DNA from 2 places in the Marinobacterium sp. xm-m-312 genome. Region 1 is predicted to be linked to the other one. Evidence: predicted binding sites of a transcription regulator. Region 1 holds the regulator's gene; the other holds the start of a gene.
What was found. Region 1 encodes FNR, which switches genes on or off when oxygen is low (the NO sensors DNR and NnrR bind a similar motif). Its sites were predicted from a motif close to TTGATNTANATCAA; they were not measured.
Positions count from the first base shown of each region.

Region 2: XMM312_RS04870 (cytochrome ubiquinol oxidase subunit I) is a predicted target of FNR. The motif match lies at 1,761-1,774, and genes of this name have one in related genera.

Region 1 covers NZ_WBYS01000004.1:238,580-253,855, reverse strand. The annotation lists gene XMM312_RS06940 (TetR/AcrR family transcriptional regulator) at 54-674, shown strand; partial or broken gene XMM312_RS06935 (IS3 family transposase) at 733-1,240, shown strand; gene XMM312_RS06930 (hypothetical protein) at 1,318-1,686, shown strand; gene XMM312_RS06925 (IS5 family transposase) at 1,775-2,755, shown strand; gene XMM312_RS06920 (hypothetical protein) at 2,937-3,245, shown strand; gene XMM312_RS06915 (SDR family NAD(P)-dependent oxidoreductase) at 3,242-4,075, shown strand; gene queE (7-carboxy-7-deazaguanine synthase) at 4,607-5,257, opposite strand; gene XMM312_RS06905 (recombination-associated protein RdgC) at 5,257-6,174, opposite strand; gene XMM312_RS06900 (thioredoxin fold domain-containing protein) at 6,274-6,678, opposite strand; gene XMM312_RS06895 (alpha/beta hydrolase) at 6,704-7,582, opposite strand; partial or broken gene XMM312_RS06890 (adenine phosphoribosyltransferase) at 7,659-8,201, opposite strand; gene fnr (fumarate/nitrate reduction transcriptional regulator Fnr) at 8,215-8,976, opposite strand; gene hemN (oxygen-independent coproporphyrinogen III oxidase) at 9,098-10,483, opposite strand; gene XMM312_RS06875 (sulfite exporter TauE/SafE family protein) at 10,559-11,212, opposite strand; gene ccoS (cbb3-type cytochrome oxidase assembly protein CcoS) at 11,215-11,427, opposite strand; gene XMM312_RS06865 (heavy metal translocating P-type ATPase) at 11,434-13,839, opposite strand; gene XMM312_RS06860 (FixH family protein) at 13,849-14,358, opposite strand; gene ccoG (cytochrome c oxidase accessory protein CcoG) at 14,449-15,276, opposite strand, start outside.
Region 2 covers NZ_WBYS01000003.1:120,501-135,776, forward strand. The annotation lists gene cydB (cytochrome d ubiquinol oxidase subunit II) at 1-98, opposite strand, end outside; gene XMM312_RS04870 (cytochrome ubiquinol oxidase subunit I) at 101-1,669, opposite strand; gene modC (molybdenum ABC transporter ATP-binding protein) at 1,815-2,897, opposite strand; gene modB (molybdate ABC transporter permease subunit) at 2,894-3,586, opposite strand; gene modA (molybdate ABC transporter substrate-binding protein) at 3,579-4,358, opposite strand; gene pyrE (orotate phosphoribosyltransferase) at 4,362-5,009, opposite strand; gene XMM312_RS04895 (exodeoxyribonuclease III) at 5,177-5,950, shown strand; gene XMM312_RS04900 (hypothetical protein) at 5,997-6,605, opposite strand; gene XMM312_RS04905 (HupE/UreJ family protein) at 6,609-7,193, opposite strand; gene rph (ribonuclease PH) at 7,225-7,992, opposite strand; gene XMM312_RS04915 (YicC/YloC family endoribonuclease) at 8,078-8,929, shown strand; gene XMM312_RS04920 (DUF3429 domain-containing protein) at 8,984-9,379, shown strand; gene XMM312_RS04925 (MaoC family dehydratase) at 9,384-9,851, opposite strand; gene XMM312_RS04930 (branched-chain amino acid ABC transporter permease) at 9,923-10,849, opposite strand; gene XMM312_RS04935 (branched-chain amino acid ABC transporter permease) at 10,853-11,731, opposite strand; gene XMM312_RS04940 (ABC transporter substrate-binding protein) at 11,796-13,001, opposite strand; gene XMM312_RS04945 (ABC transporter ATP-binding protein) at 13,053-13,766, opposite strand; gene XMM312_RS04950 (ABC transporter ATP-binding protein) at 13,766-14,545, opposite strand; gene XMM312_RS04955 (acyl-CoA dehydrogenase) at 14,803-15,276, opposite strand, start outside.

The sequences.
Region 1 (15,276 bases):
AAGTAAACTGGTCGGTGTAAAAAGAAGTTTTATATGATTAAGAGAGTAGACCAATGGCTGGCAATACACGAACCCTTAGCGACTTAAAACGCGAAGCGATTATTCAAGCAGCGACGCAAGCGTTTCAAGAATTTGGCGTGAAAGGTACTAGCATGGATAAGCTTGCTGAGTTGGCTAATGTGTCTAAGCGTACTGTGTATAATCACTTTTCTACGAAAGAAGATTTAGTTATGCATCTTGTCACCGAGCAGTGGCAAAGTGCCATAATGAATATCACAGCGCATTACTTACCTAACGAACCTCTCGATACACAGCTGCAAAGCATCATTCTCAAAGACATCGAGTTTATGGTAAGTGAAAGTCATCTTGATTTAGCCCGTGTAGCGATTGGCTACTTCTTTTATGAACCTGATAAACTCAAAGACGAAGTAGCGCAGTTAAAAGCTCAGGAAACGGCCATGCATCGATGGCTCAATGATGCAAAGGCTGATGGCAGATTGGCTTTTGATGATGTTAAATACGTGGTGAATGAAATAGACAGTTTGGTAAAAGGGCAGTGTTTCTGGCCACAGCTTTTTAAAATTGAAGATGCGCTAAGTGACGAGGCTAAAAAGAATATTGCCAAGAACATTGTTGCACTAATTTTGAGTCGATATGCAATAGAGAGTAAATAGCGTGTTAAACGGGGAATCTATTATCATACGTAGCTGTTTGAAGTAATGCTCAGAAGATCTGAAGGCTCAGGTGGGCTATCGCAGGCCACGTCATCGTGGTGGTGAGAGTCACATTGTTGTTCCCAACCGGTTGCAGCGTCAGTTTAATCCTACGGCGCCAGATGAAGCCTGGGTAACGGATATTACACATATCCGCACTCACGAAGGTTGGTTATATCTGGCAGTGGTCGTGGATTTGTTCTCACGCAAAGTGATTGGCTGGTCAATGCAGTCACGCATTACCAAAGACATTGTGCTGAATGCGCTGCTGATGGCTGTCTGGCGGCGTAATCCTAAACAACAAGTGATGGTGCATTCCGACCAGGGAAGCCAGTACACCAGCCATGATTGGCAAGCATTCCTCAAAGCTAATGGCCTGGAAGGTAGCATGAGCAGACGATGCCAGAAGCGATATCTTTGAATACATCGAGATGTTTTATAACTGCAAAAGAAAACATGGTTCCAATAATCTGCTGTCACCAGTAGAGTATGAAAACCGTTACCAAGAAAGGCTGGGAAGTGTCTAAGTTATTGGTAGCGATTCACTGGCATATTAATCTATAATCAACCCTATGAATGAGCCTTGTATAGAGTAAACTTTGTTATGCCACACCATATATCAAAAATTGATAATTCTCACATTATAATGGTGGTATATGAAGGAGAGATAGACTTCGATGAACGCACTCAAATCTTTCAAACAATAATTACTGATTACAAACAAAAAGCCATTTATAAGTTACTCATTGATTATCGATTAGCCAATTTAAAAGCTTCAAAAGTTGAACAAACTATTTTCGCGAGATTTGTAACATCAGAACTAAAATTCAAACACGCTGCAATTGCAATACTCGATAATGAACCTCAAAATGGTATCTATCCTGCAATCAAAGATAATGTCCAACTTACTCAATATAGAGTAAAACAGTTTTCAGATGAACTTGAAGCATTGAACTGGTTAAATTCAATCTAACTCAACACAGTGCCATCTAAGGAAGATGCGAATAAGTTCCTGATGTGAGATCATAGTGACATAGCAATCCAGCAGGAACCAATGTTCCATGAGCCACCAGTTCACCTTTGCCGATAGCGAGTTTTCCAGCAAACGCCGTCAGACTCGTAAAGAGATATTTTTATCCCGAATGGATAACCTGCTACCGTGGTCTCAATTGCTGGATGTAATAGACCCTTTCTACCCCAAGGCGGGTAATGGTCGCCGTCCGTATCCGCTGGAAACCATGTTCCGCATTCACTGTATGCAGCAGTGGTACAGTCTTGGTGATGAAGCCATGGAGGACGCGCTGTACGAGATTACTTCAATGCGCCAGTTTGCACAACTGTCACTGGATAAGGCCATTCCTGACCGCACCACCATCATGAATTTCCGGCACTTACTGGAAAAACACACACTCACGCGCAAGTTATTTAAAACCGTCAACCAATGGCTGTCGGATTGTGGTGTGATGATGACACAGGGCACGTTGGTGGATGCGACGATTATTGAAGCGCCTAGCTCCACCAAGAACAAAGACAAGCAACGTGACCCGGATATGCATCAGACCAAGAAAGGCAACGAATGGCACTTCGGCATGAAAGCCCATATTGGCGTGGATGCCAAGAGCGGCTTAACCCATACGCTGGTGACTACTGCCGCCAATGAACATGATCTGAATCAGTTGAAAAACCTGTTGCACGGCGACGAGGAATTCATCTCTGGTGATGCTGGTTATCAGGGCGCAGAGAAGCGGGAAGAACTGAAAGACTCGAATGTAGAATGGCTAATTGCCGAGCGTCCCGGCAAGGTGCGAGCCCTGAAAAAGCATCCTCGTAAGAACAAAACCATTATTAACATCGAATACTTAAAAGCCAGCATCCGGGCAAAGGTAGAGCATCCGTTTCGGATCATCAAATGTCAGTTTGGCTTTATCAAAGCACGCTATAAAGGACTGATGAAAAATGACTCTCAGTTAGCCATGCTATTCACCTTGGCAAACCTGTTTAAAGTAGACCAAATGTTGCGACGACAGCCAAGATCTGTCTGAAATCCGGGAATCGCCCGAAATAGGGTCGAAATCCGGCCGAAAATTGGGGAGAATTGGAAATTTGGTGTTCAAAAGTTAGGCGGTCAGCTCAAAGCTTCGCTCGATACCTAAATCGCAGGACCTATTCGCAGCTTCCCTAGAATAAGTACACTTACAGAAATTTCATACTTTGGAGTAATTTTTGGGTAAGCTTAATTTTTTTCTTCAACTAATCCGCCAAATGGATTCAGCTGCAAATGACCTTGGGTTAGGCAGTTTGACCGACTCCGATCGAATAGTGCTCGTTAAGTTATGGGATGCCCTTGATCAAAAGAGTTCTCAAGCGACGCTCAGTCATGAAAAGTTTGAAGAGTTAACAAGAAAGCAGGAAATAGAGGTTTCTCGCTCTCAATTCTTTAAATCACTTAAAAAGCTTGAAGATATTGGTCTTATAAAGCGCATTGGTGGCCCCAGAAGCGCTACATACCAGCTAATTGATGATAATTCATGAAACATATTTTAATCACCGGTGTATCCCCTGGTGGAATCGGTTACTACTGTGCTTTACGTTTAAGAGAGCTGGGTCATAACGTTGTTGGGACCATACGAAACAATGAAGATGCTGAAGAGTTAGCATTAAAAGGTATTCCTACAGTCTTCATCGAGATGTCTGATTATAGAAGCATTCAGAGTGGCTTTAATGCAGCGTTAGAACTCTTGGATAATCGTATCGACGTTCTATTTCAAAATGCAGGGTTTGGCCAAGCAGGCTTCGTAGAAGACCTACCCGTCGAAGCGTTTGAAGAACAGTTCAAAGTAAATGTTTTCGGATTGCACCATCTCAATACGCTTGCCATCCCTCACATGAGACAACAAGGAGAGGGGCGAATTGTCATTCACAGTTCTGTACTAGGGTTTGTTGGTATGGCGTGTCGTGGAGCCTATGTCGCCAGTAAGTACGCCCTTGAAGGCATGGTTCAGTCGATGCGAGTTGAGATGAAAGGCAGCGGAATAGAGTTCAGTCTCCTTAATACAGGTCCAGTAGAGAGTCGATTCAGAGCGAATGCTTTAAAAGCCTTATTGAAGTATGTGAATGTCGAGCACTCTGTTAACAAAGATATTTACAATGAAACTGTGTTACCACGCCTAAATAAGCCTGATCATGAGAGCACTGGAAACTACCCACAAGAATACGTTTTTAAAGCGCTAGACCATGCCATCAATGCACGAAAACCCAAAGCGAATTACTTTATTACCCCTCCTACAAAGGCCCTTTACTGGTTAGAAAAGTTGCTTCCGAAGTATCAGCTTGATCGTTTGCTAAGAATAGTGGATCGATAAATCTAAGTGATGTTACTAGTATGAGAGCAAAGGGATTCATCAAGGCTTTAGTTTAGTTCTAGGAAGAGTAAGTCCGTATCAGTAAACCCCAGATCCTTGTCATTATAATTTGAATATCAAGCTTAATTTGAATTTAAATATTAGATTGCACTAATATATATCCACAGCCTTCTCCAATGCACAGTTTTAAATTCAAATCATGTTGATACCAGTATCAAACTTAGTTTGAAATAACAATTCTGCATCAGTGTCGCCAAAGTACTAACTTAAGTTCTATTTTCGACATTATGAACAAGTTAGGCCCAAAATAGACAATTTAAGATTACATTGCCAATGTAAGTTATTGTTTATTATAGGTTTAATGGTATTGGTTAAATTTTAACCAATTTTCTGCTTTTACCTTTTAATGACGCTTTAGTTCACCTTTGATGACTCTGTGCACAGGGTTATCCACAGATAATGTGAGCACACTTTGCTAGCCCCCATGGTTACTGGGGTGGTCGATTTTAGAGAATTAAAGGTTAAAAACGATCAGTCGATGTCAAGGATTTTGTGGGTTTGAATGCTTAATTTCCATTGAGGATTTTGCATGCAATATTCGATGCAACGTGCACGATTTTCAAGCGCGTTTTGGTCATCCAGGGGTTGGATGTAGAAGTGTTCGAAGCTTAGATTTTGGAACTGTTCTGGCTGTGCTCTGAGCTCTTTTTGCGGGTAGACCAGCTTCAACTCGTGGCCCTCTAAAAGAAGAATCTCGGAGCTCCCTTTGGGGCTGACACAGACCCAATCGATTCCGTTTGGAAGCGGTAGGGTGCCGTTGGTCTCAATGGCGATCTCAAACCCTTGGTTATGTAGAGCATCGATCAGATCGCTGTCCATCTGCAGGGCAGGCTCGCCCCCGGTGATGACGACAAAGGGTTGTCCTTGCTTAGGATCTGGCCAGAAGCTAGCGATCCTTTGTGCCAGGGCTTCGGCGGAGGTGAACTTGCCGCCGTTTTGACCATCCGTACCCACGAAATCGGTATCACAGAATTGGCAGACTGCAGCCACTCGATCGGCTTCACGACCACTCCAAAGATTACAACCGGTAAAGCGACAGAACACCGCAGGGCGTCCTGCGTGAAAGCCTTCGCCTTGTAGGGTGTAGAAGATCTCTTTTACGGAGTAGGTCTTTGCCAAAATTAAGCCTCTTCTGCCTCACCGCCCAGGGCTTCCAAAAGCTCAGGGAGTAGGCGGGTAAATTCAATGCCCAACAGGGCTAGATCAGCATCCAGTGCCAGTGCTTCGTCCTCTTGCTCGCGGTCGCTCTGTTGCTCTTGGTACTGATCCGTCATTTTAATCGAGTGCAGGGTTAGATCCGAGTGCATGACAAACTGCAATTGATCACGCCACACCAGTTCTAGGCGCTCTGCTAACATGCCTCCGCTAAGGTGCGCTTGGATCTCTTTATCTGTCAGGTTTTGGCCTTTAATCTTGATCTGGCTGCTGGTCTCTAGAGGATCGGTAAACTCGGTGACAGCACCCAGTTCAAGTGCACGGGGTAGATCACGGTTCTCTAGTAGCCAGTCGCTGAATACTTTGTTGGCAGGAAGCGCGGTCGAGGTCAGTTTTACCGATAGTGACCCTAGATCTTCACGCAGTGTGCTTAGCAGCTCTTCTGCGCGCTTAAAGCTGCTGCCTTCCACAATCAGTAGTTTATGGTGAGGCGCAATAAGAGCACGTGTGGTTTTACGGCGTGTAAATGCGCGTGGTAGCAGTGTCAGAGTGATCTCGTCCTTAAGCTGCACCTTCTCTTTACGGTAGACCTTACGATCTTCGGTCGCCTCTATCTGTTCTACCTTCTCGTTGAGCTGATCTTTGATCACGCTCGAGGGTAGGATCTTCTCCTCTTCTCGCAGTGAGATAAGGTGAAAGCCGTGACTGGTCAGTACCGGTAGATCGATGACACCTGGCGCCACTTTACCCCAACCCACTGAACGTGGTTCTGCGCCTTTGCAGGGTACGAAGGGTCTGGCTTCTAGCGCCTCCATCAGTGCGGCTTCATTGAATGAATCACTGGGAGAAAAACGGTACCAAATAGCGTTACGAAACCAGAGCATAAAACCTCTAAATGCGGATTAGGTGAAGGGGCGCTATTATGTTGCTCTGATAGAAGGGATGCAAGCAGAGAGCCCTCTGCTTGCGGTTAGTTTCTGAGCTTAAAAACTGTTACGAGCCGATTTAATCGCTTCATCGATGTAGTAACCGTAGAACTCTGGCGTGTTCACACCGACGATCTTTTTAGCGCGAGTCTCGCCCTTTGCATCGACAAATAGAATGGTCGGGGTGAAGCGTCCACCCAAGCTTTTAGCAACCTGTTCAGCCGAGCCCGTTGAGCCATCAAAGTTGATAACGGGAGTAGGGTTGCTCAGATCCAGTACCTGAATAGGGGGTGCATCGTTCGTTTGTAAAAGAGGTTTTAGGAAATCCTCTTTGACGGTAACACAGAAGGCACAGCCATCCTGAGAGACCAACAGAACAATTACTTCGTTAGGGTTCGCTTTACCAAGCGACTGAAGATCCGTAGCTGTCTCAAGCTTTACCTCGGCTTGGGCGCTTATCATAAGGCCCAAGCTGAGAAGAAGTGCGCTACAGGTTTTCGATAAAATCGACCGCATATTCCACCGCCTCGTCGGCAAACAGATCTAAGAAGAAGTGATCTGCATCCTCAACGACTACTAGTTCAATGTTCTCTTTGTCGATACTTTCCATCTTTTCAGGAAGATCTGCAACCACGGTATCCAAGCTGCCTGCGATGACTAGAGTAGGGATGTTCGTCTCTTTTAACACTGTGGGTGTGTCGTACTCTGGGTAGTTGCCGTAGTAGCTTAGGACGGCTTCAGCCGACGCACCGCTGTTCTCACAGTAGATGACGCTGATGCCATCGATTATCGCTTTAGGGTCCATGCCCTTAGCTTTCTCTAGAATCGGCTCGATGGGCGTTTCATAGCGTTTGCCATAACCCTCTAACGTCTTGCCGTAGTCCCAAGTTGCAGGTGCTAATAGAACTTGGCCTTTGATCTTATCTTGGTTAGCTGCAGCAAATTGAGCCGTCTGGTTGCCGCCACGTGAGTGACCCATTACCCAACGATCGCCTGCGCCCTGTCCATCCAGCCAAGTCTGCCAAGCATCCATTTCAGCCAGTGCTTGCTGCATGGTGTGTTGAGCCGGAACGGTACAGTCGTACATCGCTGATTCGCGGTTATCCAATCCATAACTTAGGTTGATGGCTAAAGTAGAGATGCCGTAATCGACCATCTGTTCCTGCACGTAGCTGATGATCTCCATCTCGTTGTGAGCCAGGGTGCCGTGCGTCAGCATTAGGACACCGTCTGCTAAGGATTTATCAGCAGCCAGTTCAAGATTGCCGTTGAGTGTTAAACCCTCAAAAGGAATCTGAACCTGTTCAGCCTGTGCAGTTGCTGCCATAAGTGATGCAGCGAGTAGGGTGGTCGATAGTCGAAGCATTTAAAACTCCATTAAACTTAAAATTTTTATCGTTTCTAGGTATAAAAAAACCGAGGTGGCTAAACCTCGGTTTCTATTAGAGACCGTCGTAGGCCAGTAAGCAGTATACGGGGACGCCGGTGTCTTGGATTTTTTGTGATCCGTTAAGGTCTGGCAGGTCAATCAGCGCTGCTACCTAAACAACGCTAGCCCCTAGACCGTTGATCAGTGTGCAGGCCGCCAGTGCTGTGCCCCCAGTGGCAATAAGGTCATCGATCAATACCACTTTGTCGCCAGCGGTAACGGCATCCTTCTGAATCTCCACGGAGGCTGTGCCGTACTCTAGCGTATAGTCTTGGTGAATCGTTTCACCGGGCAACTTGCCTTTTTTACGAACCAAAATCAGAGGCTTGTTCAGCTGGTGCGCAATAATCGCACCAAATAGAAAACCTCGAGCATCGATACAGGCTATGTGGGTAATATCCATCTGCATGTAACGATCAATAAAGGCGTTTGCGACCATGCGAGAGGCACGTGGATCTTGAAAAATCGGCGTAATATCACGGAACAGAATGCCAGGCTCTGGCCAATCTGGAATAGAGCGGACAACCGATTTTACATAGTGCTCGTCGTAAGACATTAAAGATCCTTATTTAACCGTGGTGTTGATTGCACTCTGGGCTGGGTGCTTCACCAGCCGCATCCAGCAGCGCTGCTTGATCAAGAATTTCCAGCTCTTTACCTTCAACACGAATCAGCTCTTGTGAAGAGAAGCGTGTAAAGATTCGACTGACCGTCTCGACCGCTAGGCCAAGGTAGTTGCCTATTTCGTTACGTGACATCGAAAGTCGGAAGGATTGTGCAGAGTAGCCACGCAGGGCATAACGTTGCGACAGCTTGAAAATAAAGGTTGCGATACGTTGTTCAGCCGTCTTTTTAGAGAGCAGCATCATCATCTGTTGGTCATCGCTGATCTCGTGGCTCATAGAGCGCATCACAGAACGACGCAGCTCTGGCATTTGACCTGCCAGATCGTCCAAGCGTGAGAAAGGGATCTCACAGACAGTGGTCGTCTCAAGCATCTTAGCCGACATTGGGTAGCTGCCTGAATCGAATCCGGCTAGGCCAACCAGTTCACCTGGGAAGTAGAAACCGTTGATCTGCTCTTCTCCCTCAGGGTTTACAGAGTAAGTTTTTAACGACCCCGCACGAATGGCGAACAGTGACGTGAACTCTTCACCCTGTCTAAACAGGAAGTCGCCCTTGTGAAGTGGTTTGCTCTTATCAACGATATCGTCGAGGCGAAGCGCCTCTTCGTCGTTTAGAGAGACAGGCAAGCAGAGTGTACTCAAGCTGCAGGTGTTACAGCTTACCTGGCCGATGCTGGCGAGTTTGATGTTTTTGGTGTCAGACATAAGGGCTCCTTAGTTGCCTGACAGTATATCCAAAAGCGCTTTATTGACCCAAGTCAATTTAGATAAAAAAGTGGACTTTTTAACGGTCCACTTTTAGTGAAATTTACTGTGCAAAATCGGATTAGATGATTTTAGAAAATCGCTGTTCTGAGTGATCGATATAGGCATCAAAGGTCATGCAGATTCGACGAATCAACAAACGCCCAGCGGCGGTGACATCCATTCCATCCTCTCTTAAATGAATCAGGCCATCCTGTGCCATCGGCTCAAGCAGTTTTAATTCGTTAGCAAAATACTCTTTAAAGTCGATATTGAGCGCTTTGGATTGATCGGCAAAATCGAGTTGGAAGTCACAGATCAGGCGGGTAATCACCGCTCTGCGAATTTTGTCATCCTCATTGAGGCAGTACTCTTTGGTTAATGCTGAGCCCTGAGATTCAATATCTTGCGTGTAGCGCTCAATGTTAGGGCTGTTCTGTAGGTAGTAATCGCCAATCTGACTAATCGATGAGACGCCCAAACCAATCAAGTCACACTGTGAGTGAGTGGTATAGCCCTGGAAGTTACGGTGCAGCGTTCCATCATCTTGGTGTTGTGTCAGTGTGTCGTCTGGCAGAGCAAAGTGATCCATACCAATGTTGCGGTAGCCCGCTGCCGTCAGCTTCTCAATACTTTGATGGTGAATCGCAAGTTTAGTGAGCGCGTCGGGTAACTCATCGGCATTGATACGACGCTGTGGTTTAAAGCGCTCGGGTAGGTGAGCATAGTTAAATACCGAGAGACGATCGGGTCGTAGCTCTAGAATTCGGTCCAAGGTCTCGGCAAAGCTCTCTTCAGTTTGCAGCGGCAAGCCATAGATTAGATCAACGTTGATTGAGCGAAAGCCCAGTTCACGCGCCTCTTTAAGCAGGTCCGTTGTCATCTCTAGGGATTGCACGCGGTTTACCTTGATTTGAACCGCTTCGTTAACATCCTGAACCCCTATGCTGATGCGGTTGAAACCCAATTCACGCAGCAGCTTTAAGCGGTCTTTAGTCATTTCACGAGGATCGATCTCAATGGCGTAGTCACCTTGATCGTCATCACGCAGTTTAAAGGCCTCTTTTAGCGCCTGCATTAAACGAGCGGTCTGCTCATCATCAATGAAGGTGGGTGTGCCGCCGCCCCAGTGAAGCTGATCCACTTGAACGTCACTGCCCAGTTCAGTGCTACGCAGTTTAATCTCTTTTAACAGCGTCTGAAGGTAGGGTTCTGCACGGGAGCGATCTTTTGTGACCACCTTGTTGCATCCGCAGTAGTAGCAGACGTGCGCACAGAAGGGGATGTGAATATAGAGTGATAAAGGCTTACGACTGTCGCGCTCACTGATCGCTTTAGAGAGCGTTTTGACACTGTCTGGGGTGTCAGTAAATTGCAGTGCGGTTGGGTAAGAGGTGTAGCGAGGACCTGCTAAATCATAACGGCGAATCAGGTCGGTATCCCACTGGATGTTGGTCTGTTGCAGCACAGTAATATTCCTTAATCTTCAGATGTCAGAATATTAAGCAATAATAGGGAGTTATGTGTTGATACGGGTCAACCGCTACGCGCTTAGCAGTGTCCAAATGCCCATCAGTATCAACAGTAGCCCCGAGAGTTTGCGCACCAATGTGTGGGCGACCAGCTCGCGTAGTTGTTTAGCCAGTAGCCCAGTGGCGAGCATGGCTGGCAAAGTGCCCAAGCCAAAGCCCAGCATGAGTAGAGTGCTCTCTGCAACGCTACCGGCGGCCGATGACCAGATTAAGGTGCTGTAGACCAGACCGCAAGGTAGCCAGCCCCAGCCAATGCCCAGTACTAAGGCTTTAAACGGGGTGTCGGCAGGCATAAAGGGTTTAAGAAGAGGCGCTATCTGTTTCCACAATAGCGAGCCAGCCTGTTCCAGTTTCGTTAGGCCAAACCACCACTGTGCGATGTAGAGGCCCATGCTGATCAGTAGAAGGCCTGCAATCCAGCGTAGCGCAAAGGCTATCTCTGTCTGTTGTAGGGTTGCACCTAACAGACCAAGAATGGCACCCGCTGCACAGTAGCTAGCGATACGTCCAAGATTGTAGCTAAACAGACCTAATAGGGAGTTGGCTCGACCTGTTCCACCTATACTGAGACTCGAGGCAAGTCCACCACACATGGCTAGGCAGTGTGTTGTGCCAAGAAGGCCAATGATGAATGCCGAGGTGAAGCTAAGAGAGGCGGGCAGCATGCTCAATCTTTTGGTGTTTCAGAGGATGGAGCTTCAGGCTCTTTTTTGACGCGCGCGTCTTCAGGAATCATATCTTCATCATCGTCGTATAGAATGCGATGAGCAGGGGACTCTAGGTCATCAAATTGACCAGAATTAACGCTGTAGAAGAAAGCCCAGGTCGCAAAGGCTACCAAGATGATCGCGACAGGGATAAGTAAATAGACGATTTCCATAAAAACCTACAGCTGTTTGGTTAGACGAAGGGCATTGCCGACAACAATCAGCGAGCTAAGGGACATGCCAATAGCCGCCATCCAGGGGGCAATAAAACCACTTGCTGCTAAGGGTAGCGCGATTAGGTTGTATAACAAAGCCCAGCCAATATTTTGACGAATGATGTTTCGTGTTTTACGAGCCATGTTAAGGGAGCCAGGGATGCGTCTTAGATCAGAGCTGACCAACACAGCATCAGAGGATGTTTTGGCAAGGTCTGTCGCGCCGTTCATCGCAATAGAGGTCTGCGCACCGGACAGAACGGGAATGTCGTTGATACCATCGCCAATCATCAGGATGCGTTCACCGTTGTTTTGCATCGCCTTTACACGAGCTAGCTTATCTTCTGGCGACAAGTGCGCTTCAACATGATCGATCCCTAACTCAGAGGCGATGCGTTGTGCATTCGCTTCGCGATCACCGGTTAGCATGCCAACAGGTAATCCCAATGCTTGGATCTGCTTAACCGCTTCAATAGCCTCAGGTCGAAGTTGATCGTCAATCGAAAACCAGGCGAGAGGGCCGGAGCTATTACCCATCAGAAGAAAAATCCCTGTCCCTTCTGGGTGAGTGGGAGGTTGGTTTCCAAAGAGTTCGGATACAAACCCGGGTTTACCAATACGATAGGTGTTTCCGTTAATCGTTCCCTCTACGCCTCTACCCACATGGTTAGTGGCCTCTTCAACAGAGTATTCAAAGTAGGGAGCAAAAGCGGACGCGATGGGGTGCTCTGAGCGGCTCTCAATTGCTGCCGCTAGTTGATTGAGCTCATCAACGGACTGCTCACAGAGAGGGGTGGTCTCACGCAACGTCAGTTTGCCGGTGGTCAGTGTGCCGGTTTTATCAAAGTAGACGGCCGTGCACTGTGCCAAACTCTCTAATACATGCCCGCGAGTAACCAGCAGTCCCATTTTACGCAGAGAACCTATGGCTGCTGTTAAAGCCGTCGGTGTAGCCAAGGAGAGTGCGCAAGGGCAGGTGACTACTAGGACGGAGAGTGTCACCCAGAAAGCGTCTGAAGGGGATATCTGCCACCAGATAAGACTGACAACGACAGCCGTTAGAAGAACGCCAGCGACAAAATAGCTCGCAACCTTGTCGGCAATCTGAGCCGCCTTGGGTTTATCAGCCTGAGCACGATCCAATAGATTCAAAATGGAGGACATGCGAGACTGTTCAGCACTGCTGGTGATCTCCATCTCAATCGCTTGCTCCATATTGATGGTACCGCCTACTAAAGGGTCGCCAAGCGCTTTGCTGACGGGCAGAGGCTCACCGGTGAGGGCCGACTCATCAATGCTGGTGTGTTGCGTAAAGAGTATGCCATCAGCTGGTATGGAGTGACCGGGCTTAACCAGTACGCGATCGCCTGGGTTGAGTTCCGATACCGGGACAAGCTGTTCGCCTGTCTCGGTCAATCGCGTAGCGCTGGCTGGAAGAATATTGGCCAACTCATTGCCGGCCATACCGGTTCTGTGGCGCGCTTTCATCTCGAAGAAGCGGCCAATCAATAGGAAGAAGGTGAACATCGAGACCGAGTCGTAGTAGACCTCGCCGCTCTGCGTGATCGTAGCCCATACGCTGGCTATATAAGCGCCACCTATAGCGATAGATACCGGCACATCCATACTGAGGTGTCGGGTGCGAAGATCCCGTCGGGCCGCGTTGAAGAAGGGGCGCGCGGCATAAAATACAACAGGGGTGGCAACAATGAAGCTGGTCCAGCGAATAAAGTTCTGGATGTGCTCCTCCATGAAGAAGGCGTCACCTAGGTAGAGTGCCGATGACATCATCATCACCTGCATCATGCCGACACCGGCAACACCCAGTCGGCGCATCGCCTTTTTCTGCTCCTGTTCGTAGAGCTTCTCTTCTTGGTTGGGCGTAAACGGGTGAGGTGTGTAACCGATCGAAATGATGGCGGCCATCAGTTCACTTAAGGGTTTCTCTGACGGGTTCCAAACGAGTCGAGCGCGGTGGTTGGTTAGGTTAACGGTAAAGCTAGTGACACCAACCTGTTCGGTCAGATGCTTCTCTAAAAGCCAAACACAGGCAGCACAGTGGATCCCTTCAATGACAAAGAGGGCCTCTTTGCGATCGGAGTCTATGGTTCTGACGAAGGGTGCTTGAATGGATTCATTATCATAGAGTGCGAGTTGATCTTCGGACTCTATTTCAGTGGGGCGTTCTTGCTGTTGACTGCCGCGGTGCTGGTAGTACTTCTCTAGACCTGAGCCCAGTATTGTTTGAGTGACCGCACGGCAGGCGGGGCAACAAAATGACTCTTGCTTTCCATCAATTGAAAGCTCAACCTTCACCCCCTTAGGAATAGGGGTGGCACAGTGAAAACAAGAGTCTTTTGGATTACTCATTTTGGTCTGTTAGAACTTACCCACCTTGAAGGTATTTTGATCGTAAGGGGGCAATATTTCGCGACGTAGACGCCAGTTACCCTCAGTGTTGGTAATGATCAGGTAGCGTTTGCCGGTTAGTGTGCTCTGTAAGTTGCCAACGTAGACGCCTGTACCGCCCACTGAGCGAACCGTTAGGCTTTGATCATACTTCTGGTGGGTAGGGTGAACCAGGTCAACGGATAGTTGATCACCCAAAAAACTGTTCGATTTAAGATCCAAGCGAATATCACCGGTCAGTGTGTCCAACAATACTTCACCATGAATGCCTAAGCGATCCGCTTCATCTGAACGGCTGGTGTCGACATTAGTACCACGTGCCTCTTTGTAGTAATCGTCTTTAACCACGCCATCCATAGTCGTAATAGCAAGATAGAGGAAGGTTGTTCCATAGATAACCACAGCGATCAACGGCGCCAATACAAACCATAGCCATTTCTGCTTGTACCAAGGGCCAATGTCGTGAGTCTGTTCAGTCATGTAAACCTCAAAATAGTGACTAAAATAAAGCGCGGATATCCCTAAGAATATCCGCGCGCGAGTATATCACAGATTCTCTGTGACACTGTCTTAACGCTTAGGCGCAGGACCTATGAAACGACTTTCTGATTCAGCTTCAACGCCTGAGCCATCAGTCGCTGTTACGATAAAATCGATCTCATAGTTTGCTCGCTCCATAGCGCGAGGATCCAGAATGATCGACAGGTTGTGATCGAGTAGTTCACCAACGGCTACGTTTACAACGGTATCACCATTGATGATGGCATCCTCTAACCCTTCAACACGGATCTCGTACTGGTAATCACGTTGTGATTTGTTTGCCAGTTTTAGTGTGTAGGTGTTACGGATCAACCCATCATTAGTAGTGCTGTAGAGCTGACCGCGTTCACGAATAACGTCCACCTCAAGCGGCACTCGTGTAAAGAGTACATAACTGAAGGCGATGAACATGGCACAGATCGCGACGAAGTAACCGATCAAGCGAGGGCGGAAGATATGGGTTTTTTTACCGTTAAGCTCATGCTCGGTGGTGTAGCGAACCAGACCTTTCTCATAGCCCATCTTCTCCATGATGTTGTCACAGGCATCGACACAGGCACCACAAGCGACACACTCATACTGAAGACCATCACGGATATCGATACCGACAGGGCAGACGTGCACACAGTGACCACAGTCGATACAGTCACCCAGGCCTTCAGCCTTGTGATCGATGTGGCGTTTACGAGCACCACGATTCTCACCGCGTTTCTCATCGTAAGAGATGATCAAGGTATCTTGGTCAAACATAACACTCTGGAAACGAGCGTATGGGCACATGTAGATACAGACCTGTTCGCGTAACCAGCCAGCCGCACCGTAGGTACCAACCGTAAAGAACGCCAACCACCAAAGTTC
Region 2 (15,276 bases), on a different contig from region 1:
GCAGTACCCAAATCCATGCCGTCTGCAATGGCAAAACCAATCAGCAGTACACCAACCAGCAGCCACCAAACAAGTCGAAGCGTTTCGTAATCAAACATCATTAAGCTCCTTGAGTCGCTGTGTTCTGTTCAAAGTGGTAACGGCCAGTCTGCAAGGCGCTTGGGCCTTTGCGGATGTATTTCACCATCAGGTAGATCTCGATGACCAAGAACAGAGTGTAGAGTCCAATAAAGCCCGCCAAGCTCATCCACAGATCCGTCTCAGTTAGGTGAGAGGTTGCGACATAGGTCGGAAGAATTTCACCGATCGCCCAAGGTTGACGGCCAAATTCAGCAACGAACCAACCCATCTCACTGGCAATCCAAGGAAGCGGTAGAGAGAGAAGTGCGAACCACTGCAACCAACGTGTCTGGTAAGCCTTACGCTTAGCGGTGTAGTAGAAGGCTAGGACAAATAGAAGCAGCATCGTAAAGCCTGCACCGACCATGACACGGAAGGTCCAGAACATCGGAGCCACCTGTGGAATGGTGTCCCGAGCCGCCAGTTTGATCTGCTCTTCGGTCGCGTCAACAACCGCCTGCGTGTAACGCTTCAACAGCAGACCGTAGCCCAGATCAACGCTGACTTTAGAGAACGCAGCACGATTTTCAGGAGTGTCTTCACCGTTACGCAGTTTCTCTAGAAGGCCATAAGCGACAATGCCGTTGCGAATGCGATCTTCAGCATGAGCCACTAGATCTTTAATACCGGTAACCTCCTCATCCAAGGAGCGGGTTGCAATTAGACCCAAGGCGCCCGGAATTTTCAGAGCGTAGTCAGTTGTCATGGTCTCTTCATTGGGAAGGCCGACAACGGTAAAGGCTGCAGGTGCTGGGTGTGTATCCCACTCCGCCTCGATCGCTGCCAATTTAACCTTCTGCACTTCGCCCACTTCGTAGCCAGATTCGTCACCTAACACGATGACAGAGATCGCAGAGGCTAAACCGAAGGCTGAAGCGATCGCGAATGAACGACGTGCAAATGGAATGTCACGGTTACGCAGCATGAAGTAGCTGCTGACGGCTAGAACGAAGATAGCGCCCGTTACATAACCTGCAGAGACAGTGTGAACAAACTTAACCTGCGCCACTGGGTTTAGCAGGACTTCCGCGAAGCTGTCCATCTCCATGCGCATGGTTTCAAAGTTGAAGTAGGCCCCAACAGGGTTCTGCATCCAACCGTTGGCGATCAAAATCCACAACGCAGAGAAGTTAGAGCCCAGTGCGACCAACCAGGTCACAGCAAGGTGCTGTACCTTGCTCAGGCGATCCCAACCGAAGAAGAACAGGCCGATCATAGTGGATTCAAGGAAGAAGGCTACCAGACCTTCAATCGCCAGCGGTGCACCAAAGACGTCGCCCACGTAGTGCGAGTAGTAGGCCCAGTTGGTTCCAAATTGGAACTCCATGGTCAAACCGGTGGTCACACCTAGCGCGAAGTTAATACCGAACAACTTACCCCAGAATTTGGTCATATCGCGGTAGATCTGCTTGCCGGTCATGACATAGACAGATTCCATGATGGCCAGCAGGAAGGATAGACCGAGGGTCAGTGGTACAAATAGAAAGTGATACATCGCGGTAATAGCAAACTGCCAACGCGATAGTTCCACAACCGATTCTGAAATCATCGGGGATGCCTCCAGTAGACAAATTAAGCACAAAAATTATGTGCACTGCACAAAGTTTCAGAATTGTAATCGGTTATATAGTCAAAAGTAATTGATATATATCTAAAGTCTTAACGATAAATGCTCACGACTAGTTGAGAAAATCTCAACCTTGGCAGCGGTTAGAGGGGCAGATGTTGACCGATTTTATGATCAGAACGCAGGGATCGCCGATCTTGAGGTTTAGATTGTTAAGGGAGCGTTTGGTGATGTGTGTTGAGACGATATCTGTTGCAATGCACACGTTAATAAGTACATCACTCGATGAAGTCGTTTCAATGGATTCAACCCTTCCGGAAACCTGATTCAAGGCAGAGATGCCTGCCACTTTTGCGGTCGATAGGATTAGATCGTTCGCGACCAGTTCAAGGCAGACCGCTGAACCTATGGGTGCATCAAGGGTCGGCACATAGAGTGTTTCGCTGGCCACTTGAAGCTCGGACAGTCCATCGGGGTGTTGTGCCACTAACTGGGTTGTCAGTGTCGACTTGATCGCACGATTGGCGGTTCGCGCGACCTTGCTGTTGGCCATCACCTCTCGCGCAGGCCCTTGAGTCACAATGCGGCCCTGCTCCAGTGCGATGACATGGTCAGCCAGCTCTAATACCTCTTCGGGTGAGTGGGTTACGTAGAGCATAGGAATACCCAATTCCCGGTTTAATTTTTTGAAGTAGGGGAGTAGCTCCGCTTTTCGGGCGCCATCGAGTGCTGCAAGGGGTTCATCGGCCAGAATAAGATCTGGTGCGCTTAATAACGCACGACCAATCGCAACACGCTGTTTTTCACCACCAGAGAGTGAATTTGGCGTTCGCCTAAGTAGGGGTTTTATACCTAAAAGTTCGACGATCTGGTAAAAATCGACGCTTTTGTCGACCTTATTGAAGCGTTTCGCGTAATTTAGATTCTGCTCTACTGTCAGATGTGGAAAGAGTCGGCTCTCTTGAAAAATGTAGCCAATGTTGCGTTGATAGGGCTTTAAGCTCGTGTTTGAAGCGCTATCAAATAACACCCGATCGGACAGAGTGACGCGGCCTTGGCTGTTGCTTTGCAAGCCGGCTATCGCATTGATTGTGGTGGTTTTCCCTGAACCTGACTCGCCAAATAGAACCGTGATGCCACTGGGGGCTTCAAAGGCTATATCAAGCGAGAAGTTTGGCATCGACTGCTGCAAAGTGACTGACAGTGTCATGACTGCAACCTCCGGCTCATACGACGTGACAGCCATTCAGAGGCAAGAAGTGCACTCATCGCAATGATAATAGAGATGATCACCAGTTTGGTCGCAGAGCTTTCACCACCGGGTACCTGAAGAAACGCATAGATAGCCGAAGGGAGTGTCTGAGTCTGACCTGGAATATTCGATACAAAGGTGATGGTGGCTCCAAACTCACCCATCGCTTTGGCAAAGCCCAGAACGGAGCCGGCGATCACACCAGGAAGCATTAAAGGTAGGGTGATGGTGATAAACACCCAGCGCCTTGAGGCACCCAGGGTTGCGGCCGCTTCCTCTAATTTAGGATCAATGGCTTCAATGGAGAGACGAATAGCGCGAACCAGTAATGGAAAAGCCATGATGGCTGCTGCTAATGCGGCACCGCTCCAGCGGAAAGCAAACTCAATTCCCCACTCAGCAAGGAATGATCCGACAGGCGTGCGTTTTCCGAAGGTCATTAACAGCAGATAACCCGTTACAACGGGCGGTAAGATCAAGGGTAGATGGACAATTCCGTTGAGAAGCTGTTTCCCTGCAAACTCCTTTTTCGCCAGAAGATAGGCAACGCCAATGGCCACAGGCAGGCTAAGCAGTGTTGCCCAAAAAGCTACCTTAATTGATAGGAGAACTGCCGCCCACTCGTTGGGGCCTAGCCAATCAGTCACGTTGTTGCGAATCCATTAAAAAGCCGTTGCGCTCTAGTATCGCCCTAGACTGCTCTGAGCGCAAAAACTCTAAAAATGCCGCGGTTGATTTATCACTCTCTGTAACAGCCGCAACCGGATATAGAATTCTGTCATGGGACTCTGTAGGGAAGGTGGCAGCTATTGAGACCTTGGGTTCAGCCACCGCATCCGAGTGATAGACGATCCCTAAAGGTGCTTCACCTGAAGCAACTAATGCAAGTGCAGACCGCACATTGTCTGATTGAGCGACTTGCTGCTTAAGGGGGTCCCAAAGATCAAAATAAGTAAGTGCTTGCTTACCGTAAATGCCAGCAGGTACAGATTCCACAAGACCCATGGCCAGGTATTCATTGTCCAGCCAATCGAGCAGTTCTTGCGACCTGGTGAGGGTGAGTTTTGCGTCTGGAGTATGACTTATCAGTACCAACTGATTACTGGCAAGGTTGAAGCGAGTCGGTTCATTAATTAGCGCCCTATCAGATAGGTAATCCATCCAGGCAGTGTTGGCAGAGATGAAAATATCGGCTGGTGCGCCCATCTCTATTTGACGTGCTAAGGTGGCAGACCCCGCATAAGAGACAACAATCGAGTCTGAATGGTCTGCCTCGTAATGTTCTGTGATCTCATCGATCGCATTTTTTAAGCTCGCTGCTGCAAACACAGTAAGTGTGTTTGCAACGGCTTGTGAGGATGCAAAAGCAGCCAGACTCAGCGTGAGTATTGATCTAAGTAGGACTGCTTTAAACTGCATAAGTTATGCGCTGATTCCGTATTCGTCACGGTAGGCTCGAATGGCCGTTAACTCAGCATCACGACCACCTTGCTCTTCAAGGTACTCAACGAGATCATCTAAGGAAATGATGCTAGCAACTTGCATGTTGTAGTCACGCTCAACTTCCTGAATGGCGGAAAGCTCACCTGTACCTCGTTCCATACGGTTCAGTGCGATCACCGTGGCGGCTGGTGTTGCACCATTTTCGTCGATCAGCGTCATCACCTCACGGATAGCGGTACCCGCGGTAATGACATCGTCGATGATCAGAACACGGCCAGCGAGTGGTGCGCCCACTAGGTTGCCACCTTCACCGTGATCCTTAACCTCTTTGCGGTTAAAAACATAAGGAACGTCTTTACCGAAATCATTTGCCAGTGCAACGACGGTCGTTGTTGCAAGGGGAATGCCTTTGTAAGCAGGCCCAAGCATGACGTCGTAATCGATCTTCGCGTCTTCAATTGCCGCTGCATAGAAACGACCCAGTTTTGCTATGGCATCACCGGTATTGAAAAGGCCTGCGTTAAAAAAGTAAGGGCTAGTTCTACCCGATTTTAGGGTGAACTCACCAAATTTAAGAACGCCTTTTTCGATTGCGAATTCGATGAACTCACGCTGGTAGCTTTGCATAATAGTGAAATCCTTAGAACTGGGTTTAATCCGCGTAGGATACCTGAACAGAGTTCAACTCCCAAACCAACTTCTTTCAGCTTTAAAAAATTCCGTTTTTATGAATCTATCGCTACAATTGCAATCTTTAGTCTAACAACAATAGTTATACGGAGCGCTTCGAACTCATGCGCGTAATTACTTTTAATACTCAAGGCATTGTTCAAGCCGCTGATCGGGGCTTTTTCGATTGGATGGTTAAGCAGGATGCGGATGTTGTCTGCTTGCAAAACATTCGTGCACGTGAGTATCAATTAGATGATTCTCGCTACCACCCTGAGGGTTACGAAGCCTACTTCTTTGAAGCCTTTGATGATGACTACAGCGGTGTAGCGATCTACACCCGCCGTCTACCTAAAGCGATTATGATCGGCTTAGGTTTTGAACAGTGCGATTTCCAAGGCCGTTATATTCAGGCTGACTTCGAACGATTCAGCGTCGGTTCTTTTAATGTGCCATCGGGTCTCAAAGGACCAGACGCTCAAGCAGAGAAAGAGAAGTTCATTGAGCAATTTGAAAGTCACTTTGAGAAGACTCTTCGCAAGCGTCGTGAATTCATCTTCGCCGGTAGCATGAAAATTGCGCACAAACCGGTCGACTTGAGTAACTGGTATGCCAATCAGACCGTATCTGGATTCCTTCCAGAAGAGCGTGAGTTCATGGAGGAGCTATTCGGTGAAATGGGCTACGTCGACACAATGCGTGAGTGTACAAAAGCGGATCGCGAATACACTTGGTGGCCAGACTACAACCGTGCCCGTGAGCTAAATGAAGGTGCGCGCTTGGATTACCAGATTACGACTCAAGGTCTGCGTAAAACCATTCAGCACTGCAGTATCTACAAAGGTCAGCAGTTCTCTGAGCATGCACCCTACATCGTGGATTACGATCTCGATTTTTAATTGAGAATTGGATTTTAGAAACCCTCTTTACGAGGGTATTTTATTGTTAGTGCGAGAAGAAAGCTAACATCATGATCTGAATCGCTGCGAGCCAAGAGCAGGCTACCCTGACGGCAATTCGTGAAAAGGTTGCGGGCAGCTTTTCCAGTAGTAACTCACCGGTTGCGGCGCCAAGCATCACTGGCAATATCGCCCCAAGTGTCACACCGACATAGATGGAGACGCTTAACTCCATCCAGACATGCCCCTCCAAAGAGACCATCTGGACAAGCAGGCCAGTAAACAGTGCAAGGATCAGTGTTAGCGGTTTGAACTGCTGGTTCAAGCTAGCACCCAGGGTTGCAGTGATAGCGCCGACAACCGTAGCCCCCATCATCACCCAGGTGGTTACTGAAGGCGCCAGTAAAAAGCCCAAGACTAACCCCACAACAAAGAGGGGAAGGGCTTGAACCACACCGCGATTCTTCCACAGTGCAATCATTAGGCCTAAAGAGAGGGTGGCAAATAGAGTGACTTGATCAAAGATCACCACGCTGGCCCCTTCAACAAAACTAGCAAATTGATCGGTGCCAGCCCCAAAACTATGCGCTACTGCCAGGTTAGGCAGTAACACTGAGGTCAAAAGAAGCAGTATTGAGCGTGATGGATAGACCATAGGTTAAAGCACACCAAATAGGTAGCCAGCACCGACTAATGCAATGATCGCCCCACCTAGACGAACCAAACTCGCACCAAAATCGAGTTTGGTTAGGAAGCCGAACGCGATACCGATAAGGTGCAGTAGACCAGTCGCAATTACAAATCCAACGGCATAACCGTAAGCGTTAAACTCTGTTGGGAACTCTGTGCCGTGAGCGTGACCATGGAAGATCGCAAAGATGCCCACGATCACAGCGGCTATCCATAGCGGTGCCTTAACAGCAAAGACAATCAGCAGACCAAGAACCACACCCGAAAGCGCAATACCCGTCTCCACTGCAGGAAGCGGCATACCGGCAATGCCTAAAGCACCGCCAATTGCCATGACCAGTGGAAAAACGACCGGAAGTATCCAGATGGCGGGTGCGCCTAAAAAAGCACCCCAAAGGCCGACTGCAACCATTGCAACGACATGATCCCAACCCATGATGGGGTGCCAGAAGCCAGATGCAAAACCTGTGTTGATACCTTCACCAGTATGGGCAAACGCCATGCTGCTGAAAATCATCAAAGATAGAGCTGTAGCGAGTTGTTTGATAGTCATTCTTAGTTCCAGGAAATTAAATTTTAGTTGCTTACGCCAGTGAGGCTTTTTGGATTGCTGTGAGCTCTTCAATGCCTTTCTTAGCTAAGGTTAGCATCTGATTCAGTTCATCTTGAGTGTAAGGAGCACCTTCTGCTGTGCCTTGGACTTCAACAAAACCGCCGGTTTCAGTCATGACGACGTTCATATCAGTTTCGGCTGTTGAATCTTCTGCATAATCCAAATCCAATACCGCTTGGCCTTTATAGATGCCCACCGAAATAGCTGCGACTTGGTTTTTAATCGGGTTGCCTTTTAGTGCGCCGTTTTTGTCTTTTTTCAGTTCGTTGATCGCATCAATCAGCGCAATGTACGAACCGGTAATTGAGGCGGTACGAGTACCACCATCTGCTTGCAGAACATCACAGTCGATGGTGATGGTGTTCTCGCCTAGCTTATCTAGATCAATCGCAGCACGCAGTGAACGGCCGATCAGGCGCTGAATCTCAAGCGTGCGTCCTGACTGCTTACCGCGCGATGCCTCACGATCGGTGCGGCTATTGGTTGCACGAGGCAGCATGCCATACTCAGCGGTTACCCAACCTGAGCCTGATCCGCGCAACCAGCGAGGTACACCTCGAGTAACTGACGCATTACAAAGGACTTTTGTATTGCCAAACTCGATCAAAACCGAACCTTCTGCATGCATTGTAAAATTACGAGTGACTTTAACGTCGCGCATTTGGTCTGGTTGACGCCCACTTGGGCGCATTGCATCTAAACCTAGGTTTTTCAATTGATCAGAGAGTGGAGAGCTCATGTAGGTACCTTAAAAGTGCCGGCATCGGCTGTTATAGTGACAATCAATCTATGGTAATCGAGTTTGACAGTATATGACACAGAGTATGACCGCTTTTGCCCGTTCAGAAGCTGAATTTTCATGGGGTACCTTGGTTTGGGAAATTCGTTCGGTTAATCAGCGTTTCTTAGAGCCTCATTTCAAACTTCCAGACTTTATGCGTCAGCACGAGATAGCCATTCGCGACAAGCTGCGCAAACGCCTGGCCCGCGGCAAAGTTGAATGTTCGCTTCGGTTCCATGAATCGGTGGGTCAGCAGAGTGTTCAAGTGGATCAAGTGCGGTTGCAGCAGATTAATGAAGCGCTACAGCAGATTAAACTCAGTGGTGCTTCAGAGGGAAGGGTTGATCCTTTGGCTCTGCTTCAATTCCCGGGCGTGATGAACAGCACTTCAGCTGATCCTGGTGAGGTAGGTCAGGCCGCGCTAGCGCTATTTGATGACGCATTGGCTCAACTTATTGAGGGCCGTCATCGCGAAGGGATTGAGTTGGCGGGTTTGATAGAGGATAGGTTGCAGTCAATTGCGGCGATCGTCGGCAAAATAAGATCAAAAATTCCGCAAATTATCGAAAATCAAAAAGCGAATCTAGTCGAAAGAGTGTCGCAATTAGGAGTCGACCTTGATGCCGAACGTCTTGAGCAAGAGGTAGTGCTGTTGGCACAACGTGCCGACGTTGCAGAAGAGCTGGACCGTCTAGATACCCATGTGACTGAAGTAAGACGCATCTTAATAGAGAAGGGGCCAATTGGTCGTAAGCTGGATTTTCTAATGCAAGAGTTGAACCGTGAAGCTAACACACTGGGCTCCAAATCCGTTGTCGTCGCAACGACTCAAAGCGCGGTAGAGCTTAAGGTTTTGATTGAACAGATGCGCGAGCAGATACAGAATATCGAATAAGATCCTGAATACCGACAGCTGCGTAACTCATAGAAACAGTTAAGAGTATTTCGCGTGATTAAGTTAGCACACCGTCTGGGTTATGCCGGGTTGATCCCTTTCGTCGGATTGGCTTTTCAGTTTGAAGATGCAGCGTCTGTATCGGCTTTTATGAGTTATTCCGCTGTGATCCTCTCGTTTTTAGGAGGGATTCACTGGGGAGTTGCTATGCGGGATAGCAACTTTGCTTCTGATGCTCGTTTGGCCATTTGCATGCTCCCTTCACTTTTAGCCTGGTTGGCACTTTTACTCCCCCTCTATTTAGGTTTGTGGGTTGGGTTAATTGCCTTTTTGGTTTGGTGGGCCTGGGATCATACTCAGATTGAAGATGGCGATTATCGGAGATTGAGAACTCATCTAACGGTGGTCGTTTCGCTATGCCACATCTGGTTGATTGCTCATTTAAATTAGTTGACTATTTTGGAGCGAAAATTCCGCCTTTCACTCCCGCGCTGGTGCGAAATACCAATAGCGAGCTATCAAATGTTTGGCGTGTTTCCCCATGCTGGTTGATGGTTTTAGCAAGAATCTTCACCACACCGCGATCTGGTTTCGACTTCGAAGGGATCACCTCTAAAATTTCTGTCTCAACGTGTAGTACATCTCCAGGACGCGTTGGTGTTAGCCAGCGAAGGGTGACTCCACCACCAATAACCCCTGAGGCAATCGGCAAGGATTTGGCAATCAGACGCATAGTGATAGAACCCACCTGCCAGCCACTTGCTGCAAGGCTCTCAAAGAAGGAGTCCTGCGCAGATTCATCTGATAGATGGAAGGGTTGTGGGTCATAGTGCTCAGCAAAGGCTACGATATTTTCATCAGTGATCTCATAGCTTTCACTCTCAAATCTATCTCCGGCATTCAGGTCTTCAAGGTAGAGCATTGATATATCCTAGTCTTAATAGATAAAAAAGGCCGACAAAATGTCAGCCCTTGTGAGAGTAACTTAAATTGTTAGAAGTTACGCTCTTTGAATTTTTTGAATTGGCCAACAATACCTGCGCGGAATGCAAGTACACAGATAACAAACACCGCACCCATAATGATGTGAATGTAGTTACCTAGGTCGCCTGTAGATAGGTAGTTTTGCATTGTTACTATGACACCTGCCCCCACCACTGGTCCCATGAGAGTGCCTACACCACCAACTAGAGTCATCAGGATAACTTCACCCGACATGTGCCAGTGAGCATCGGTAAGTGACGCTAGGTTGAAGACAATAGTCTTGGTTGAACCCGCTAGTGCTGCAAGTGCAGATGAGATAATAAATGCCAGCCACTTGTAGTTGTTAACGTTGTATCCCAGAGAGATTGCACGTGGCTCGTTCTCGCGGATAGCTTTAAGAACCTGGCCAAAAGGCGAGTGCACAGTACGCTGAATGATCGCAAACCCAATCAGGAAGATGACAGCGACCGTGTAGTACATCGCGACATTATCTGTAAGGTCGATGAGGCCAAAGAGGTTACCGCGGGGAATGCCCTGCATGCCGTTCTCGCCACCTGTGAAATCAGATTGCAGGTATACGAAGAAGGTTAACTGAGCGAGAGCAAGGGTAACCATTGCAAAGTAGATGCCTTCGCGCTTGATTGCCAATTTGCCGTAAATTGCCCCAAGTAGTGCGCCAGCTAGGGTACCCATAAGAATACCAATCTCAGTTGATACGCCAAGATTCATCATCGCCCATCCGGTAATGTAGCCGCCGGTACTTAGGAAGGCTGCGTGGCCAAAAGAGAGGATGCCAGCATAACCAAGAAGTAGATTGAATGCGGCTGCAAATAGCGCAAAGCAGAGAAGTTTAGCCAAAAAAACTGGGTAGAGTAGGTAGGGCGCCACGCCAAGCACTACTACGGCAATAATTAGATTTCGAATATTGGTATTCATCTGTTATGCCTCTTTTCCAAATAAACCAGCAGGTTTAAACATCAGAACCAGCATCATCACAACAAAAATGACTGTAGTGGATGCTTCTGGGTAGAAGTATTTAGTTAGACCTTCAACAACCCCCATGCCTAAACCGGTAGCGATAGCGCCACCGATGGAGCCCATGCCACCAATGACTACGATGGCAAATACAATAATCAAAATGCTAGAGCCCATATCCGGTGATACAGAGTAGACAGGTGCTGCAAGAACACCGGCTAAACCAGCTAGAGCCACACCAAAACCAAAGGTTAGTGTGACCATCAAGGGTACGTTAATACCAAAGGCTTGAAGGAGTTTAGGGTTCTCAGTACCTGCGCGAAGGTAAGCTCCAAGTTTGGTCTTTTCAATCATGAACCAGGTGCCTAGGCAGACCACAACTGATGCAACAATGATCCAAGCGCGGTAAGTAGGCAGGTACATGAACGGTAGTTTAATACCGCCTTTTAGTTCAGCTGGCACAGGGTAGCCCTGACCAGATGAACCGAATATGTGGGTAAAAGTACCCTGCAGCATGAGAGCGATACCGAAGGTTAAAAGTAGACTGTATAGATGGTCTAAATTAGCGATCGGACGGATTAAGAAACGTTCGATAAGTATGCCCAATACACCGACAGTTACTGGCACGACAACAAGTGCTGCCCAGTAATTCAAACCGGTCCATTTGAATGCTAATAGCGCAGCAAAAGCACCAAGCATATACATTGCGCCCTGAGCGAAGTTGATGATTCGCAACAGACCAAAAATGATGGCAAGACCTAAACTTAAAAGGGCGTAGAAAGAACCGTTTATCAGTCCTACCAGCAGTTGCCCGCTTAACGCCATAATATTGATATCGAACATGCTATTACCGATCTCAAACTGAAAGATGGGGAGCGCCAAGCACTCCCCCTTTATTTAACCGCAATTACTTAGCAGAGAAATCACACTCTGGGTTCATTGGGTTGTAAGCTTCGTTACCTGGGATAACTTTTACGATGTCGTAGATGTCATCTTCAGATTTACGGTTTGCAGGATCTTTGATCTCTACTAGAAGCATGTCGTGAACCATACGACCGTCGCCACGTAGAGACGCGTTACGAGCGAAGAAGTCAGTTGGGTTAGCAGACTTCATCTTAGCCATAACAGCGTCAGCATCGTCGGTACCTGCTGCTTCAACAGCTTTCAGGTAGTTCATAGTTGCTGAATAAGCACCTGCGTGAACCATTGTTGGGATTGAGCCGTGGATCGCTTTGAAGCGGTTGCTCCATTCACGAGTCTGCTCGTCCATATCCCAGTAGAAACCAGTTGTTAGACGCATGCCTTTAGCAACATTGCCGTCCATCGCTTTAGTATCTGTTGCGAAAACAAGCAGACCTGCGATATCAGACTGTTCTGTTAGACCGAACTCGATAGCAGCTCTTAGAGCGTTAGTTGTGTCGTTACCTGCGTTAGCAAGTGCTACAACTTCAGCGCCAGAAGCCTGAGCCTGTAGTACGTAAGAAGAGAAGTCTGTTGTACCTAGTGGAGCACGAACTGCACCTACTACTTCACCGCCGTTCGCTTTGATTACGCCGCTAGAAACACCTTCAAGCGCGTGGCCGAAAGAGTAGTCAGCAGTGATGAAGAACCACTTCTTCTTGCCTGCAGCAACCATGTTCTTAACAGTACCGTTTGCAAGAGCTGCTACGTTGTATGTCCAGTGAGCGATGTATGGAGAACAAACACCTGCTTTAGCTGTGAAAGAGTGTGAAGCTGAACCAGTGATCAGTGCGATGTTTTTGTTCGCAGAAGTCACCTGAGTTACAGCGCCTGTTACAGCTGAAGATACTAGGCCGCCGATGGTGTCTACGCCTTCGTCTTCAACCCACTTACGAACGATTGAAGAGGCAACGTCTGGCTTAAGCTGTGAATCTGCTGAAACAAGTTCGATTGGCTGACCAAGAACTTTGCCACCGAAATCATCGATAGCCATCTGAGTAGCTTCGGTCATACCCTTGCCGCCAACGTCAGCGTATATGCCGCCCATGTCGCCAATTACACCGATTTTAACTTTGCCGTCTACAGTTGCTGCAGTCGCTGTTGCTGCCATGCTAGCTGCGATCATTGAAGCGAGTAGTGTTTTACGCATCATCTTTTCTCCACATTGGATTTTTTTGTTATCTGACTATCTTCGGCTGTTTAATTAGACGCCTAGGTAGCTGTTTAGAAGCTCTGTTTTTGCTTCCAATTCATCTGCTTGAATCTCTTCAACTATGTGTCCGTGCTCCATCACGTAGTGACGGTCAGCTATCGGAGCCGCAAAGCGGAAGTTTTGTTCAACAAGCAAAATTGTTAAGCCGCGCTCTTTAAGCTGTACAAGAACATCGGCAAGTTTGTCGTTAATAACCGGTGCAAGACCTTCAGTGATTTCATCAAGTAGAAGGATGTTGGCACCTGTTCTTAGAATGCGAGCAAGCGCAAGCATCTGCTGCTCACCACCTGATAAGCGCGTGCCCTGACTCATTCGGCGCTCATATAGGTTAGGGAACATCTCAAAAATTTCATCGACGCTCATCCCGCCAGAGCGAACATTTGGAGGAAGCATCAAATTTTCCTCTACGTTCAAGCTTGCGAAGATGCCACGCTCTTCGGGACAGTAGCCAAGTCCCAAATGGGCAATGCGGTGTGAAGCCATGTTGATGGTTTCATTGCCATTAATGACGATCTGACCGCTACGTTTGCCTACCAGGTTCATGATCGCTTTTAAGGTTGTAGAGCGCCCTGAACCATTGCGCCCTAACAGGGTGACAAGCTCTCCCTCCATAACATGAAGGTCGATACCGTGCAGGATGTGACTTTCACCGTAGTAAGCGTGAAGGTTGCTAATGCGAATCTTTTCTCGATGACTATGGCTCATTAGTGTGCTCCTGCTGCATCTGCTTCGCGGCCCATGTAGGCTTCGCGAACTTGTGGATCTGCAGATACAGTTGCGTAATTACCCTCTGTAAGGATCTGGCCGCGTTGCAGAACGGTTATTTGATCGGCTAGGGTCGAAACTACCTTGAGGTTATGTTCAACCATAAGAATCGTGCGATTTTTGCTTACCTGTTTGATTAGATCCGTAGTGCGACCAACATCCTCATGTCCCATACCCTGAGTTGGTTCATCAAGGAGCATCAATTCAGGATCTAGTGCGAGTGTTGTGGCAATTTCTAGGGCGCGTTTACGGCCGTATGCCAGGTCAGTCGTAACTGTGTTTGCAAACTCTTTAAGACCTACTGATTCCAGTAGTTCCATGCAACGGTCATTAAGGCCGTTAAGAATTTTTTCTGAGCGCCAGAAGTGCATGCTGTGCCCCTCTTTACGCTGCAAAGCAACACGGACATTCTCAAGTACCGTCAGGTGTGGAAAAACTGCAGAGATTTGGAATGAGCGGATAATACCCATTCGCGCAATCTCAGCTGGCTCTTTTCGAGTAATGTCATGCCCATTGAATGTAATGACGCCCGAAGTTGGCTGAAGGAACTTAGTCAGCAGGTTGAATACTGTGGTTTTACCTGCTCCGTTTGGACCAATAAGCGCGTGGATATTGCCGCGTTTAACATTCAAGTTAACATCAGAGACGGCGGTAAAGCCTTTAAACTCTTTCGTCAAATTTTTGGTCTGGAGAATGAATTCTGACTGATTTGAAGCCATTACTTTTATTATCCCTTGGTTTCCACTTCATTTAGTGGTTCTAGCTTTTCATCCAAGGTTAAGTAGTAAGCTTGTCGTAACTATTAAGAGAATGCGACGAATTGTGTTTTGCGGGGCGGTCTTTTCAACATTTGTGACACAATTTAAATAAATGCATATTTTTCAGATGCTTAGATAATATTATCCATTGGTATTAGAGCGCTTTTTAGACAAAAAAATGCCCTGCTGTGACAGGGCAAAAGATTTAAGTCTGAAATTTAAAATTGACTGATTTCGAACTTAAATAGGGAGTTAAGACCTTTTTGTGCCAGACCTAGGTGGGTTTGAGCACGTGGAAGTAGATACTCTATGTAGAATTGAGCGGTAGCTAACTTAGCTGCAATAAAGTCGCTAGAATAGCTGTCGGTTGAGCTCGTTTTTGCTGCCGTAGCCGAGCGCGCAAGCATCCACCCGCCGCAAAGGTAACCCATGCCCATGAGGTAATCGAAGCTAACGGCCGCACCCTGGTTTAGATCTGATGCTGTTATAGCTTTTACAGCGGCTTGAGCCTCTTTCACTGAGTTGGCAAGCGCTTCCCCGATTACAGATAAACCCTCAACTTGGGCAGTTTCTTGTGCTGTATTTAACACTTCTGCTAGGAAGTTGTTCACTGTAGCGCCCTGATCTAGAAGCGTTTTGCGTCCCACTAAATCAAGCGCCTGGATTCCAGTTGTTCCTTCGTATATTGGAAG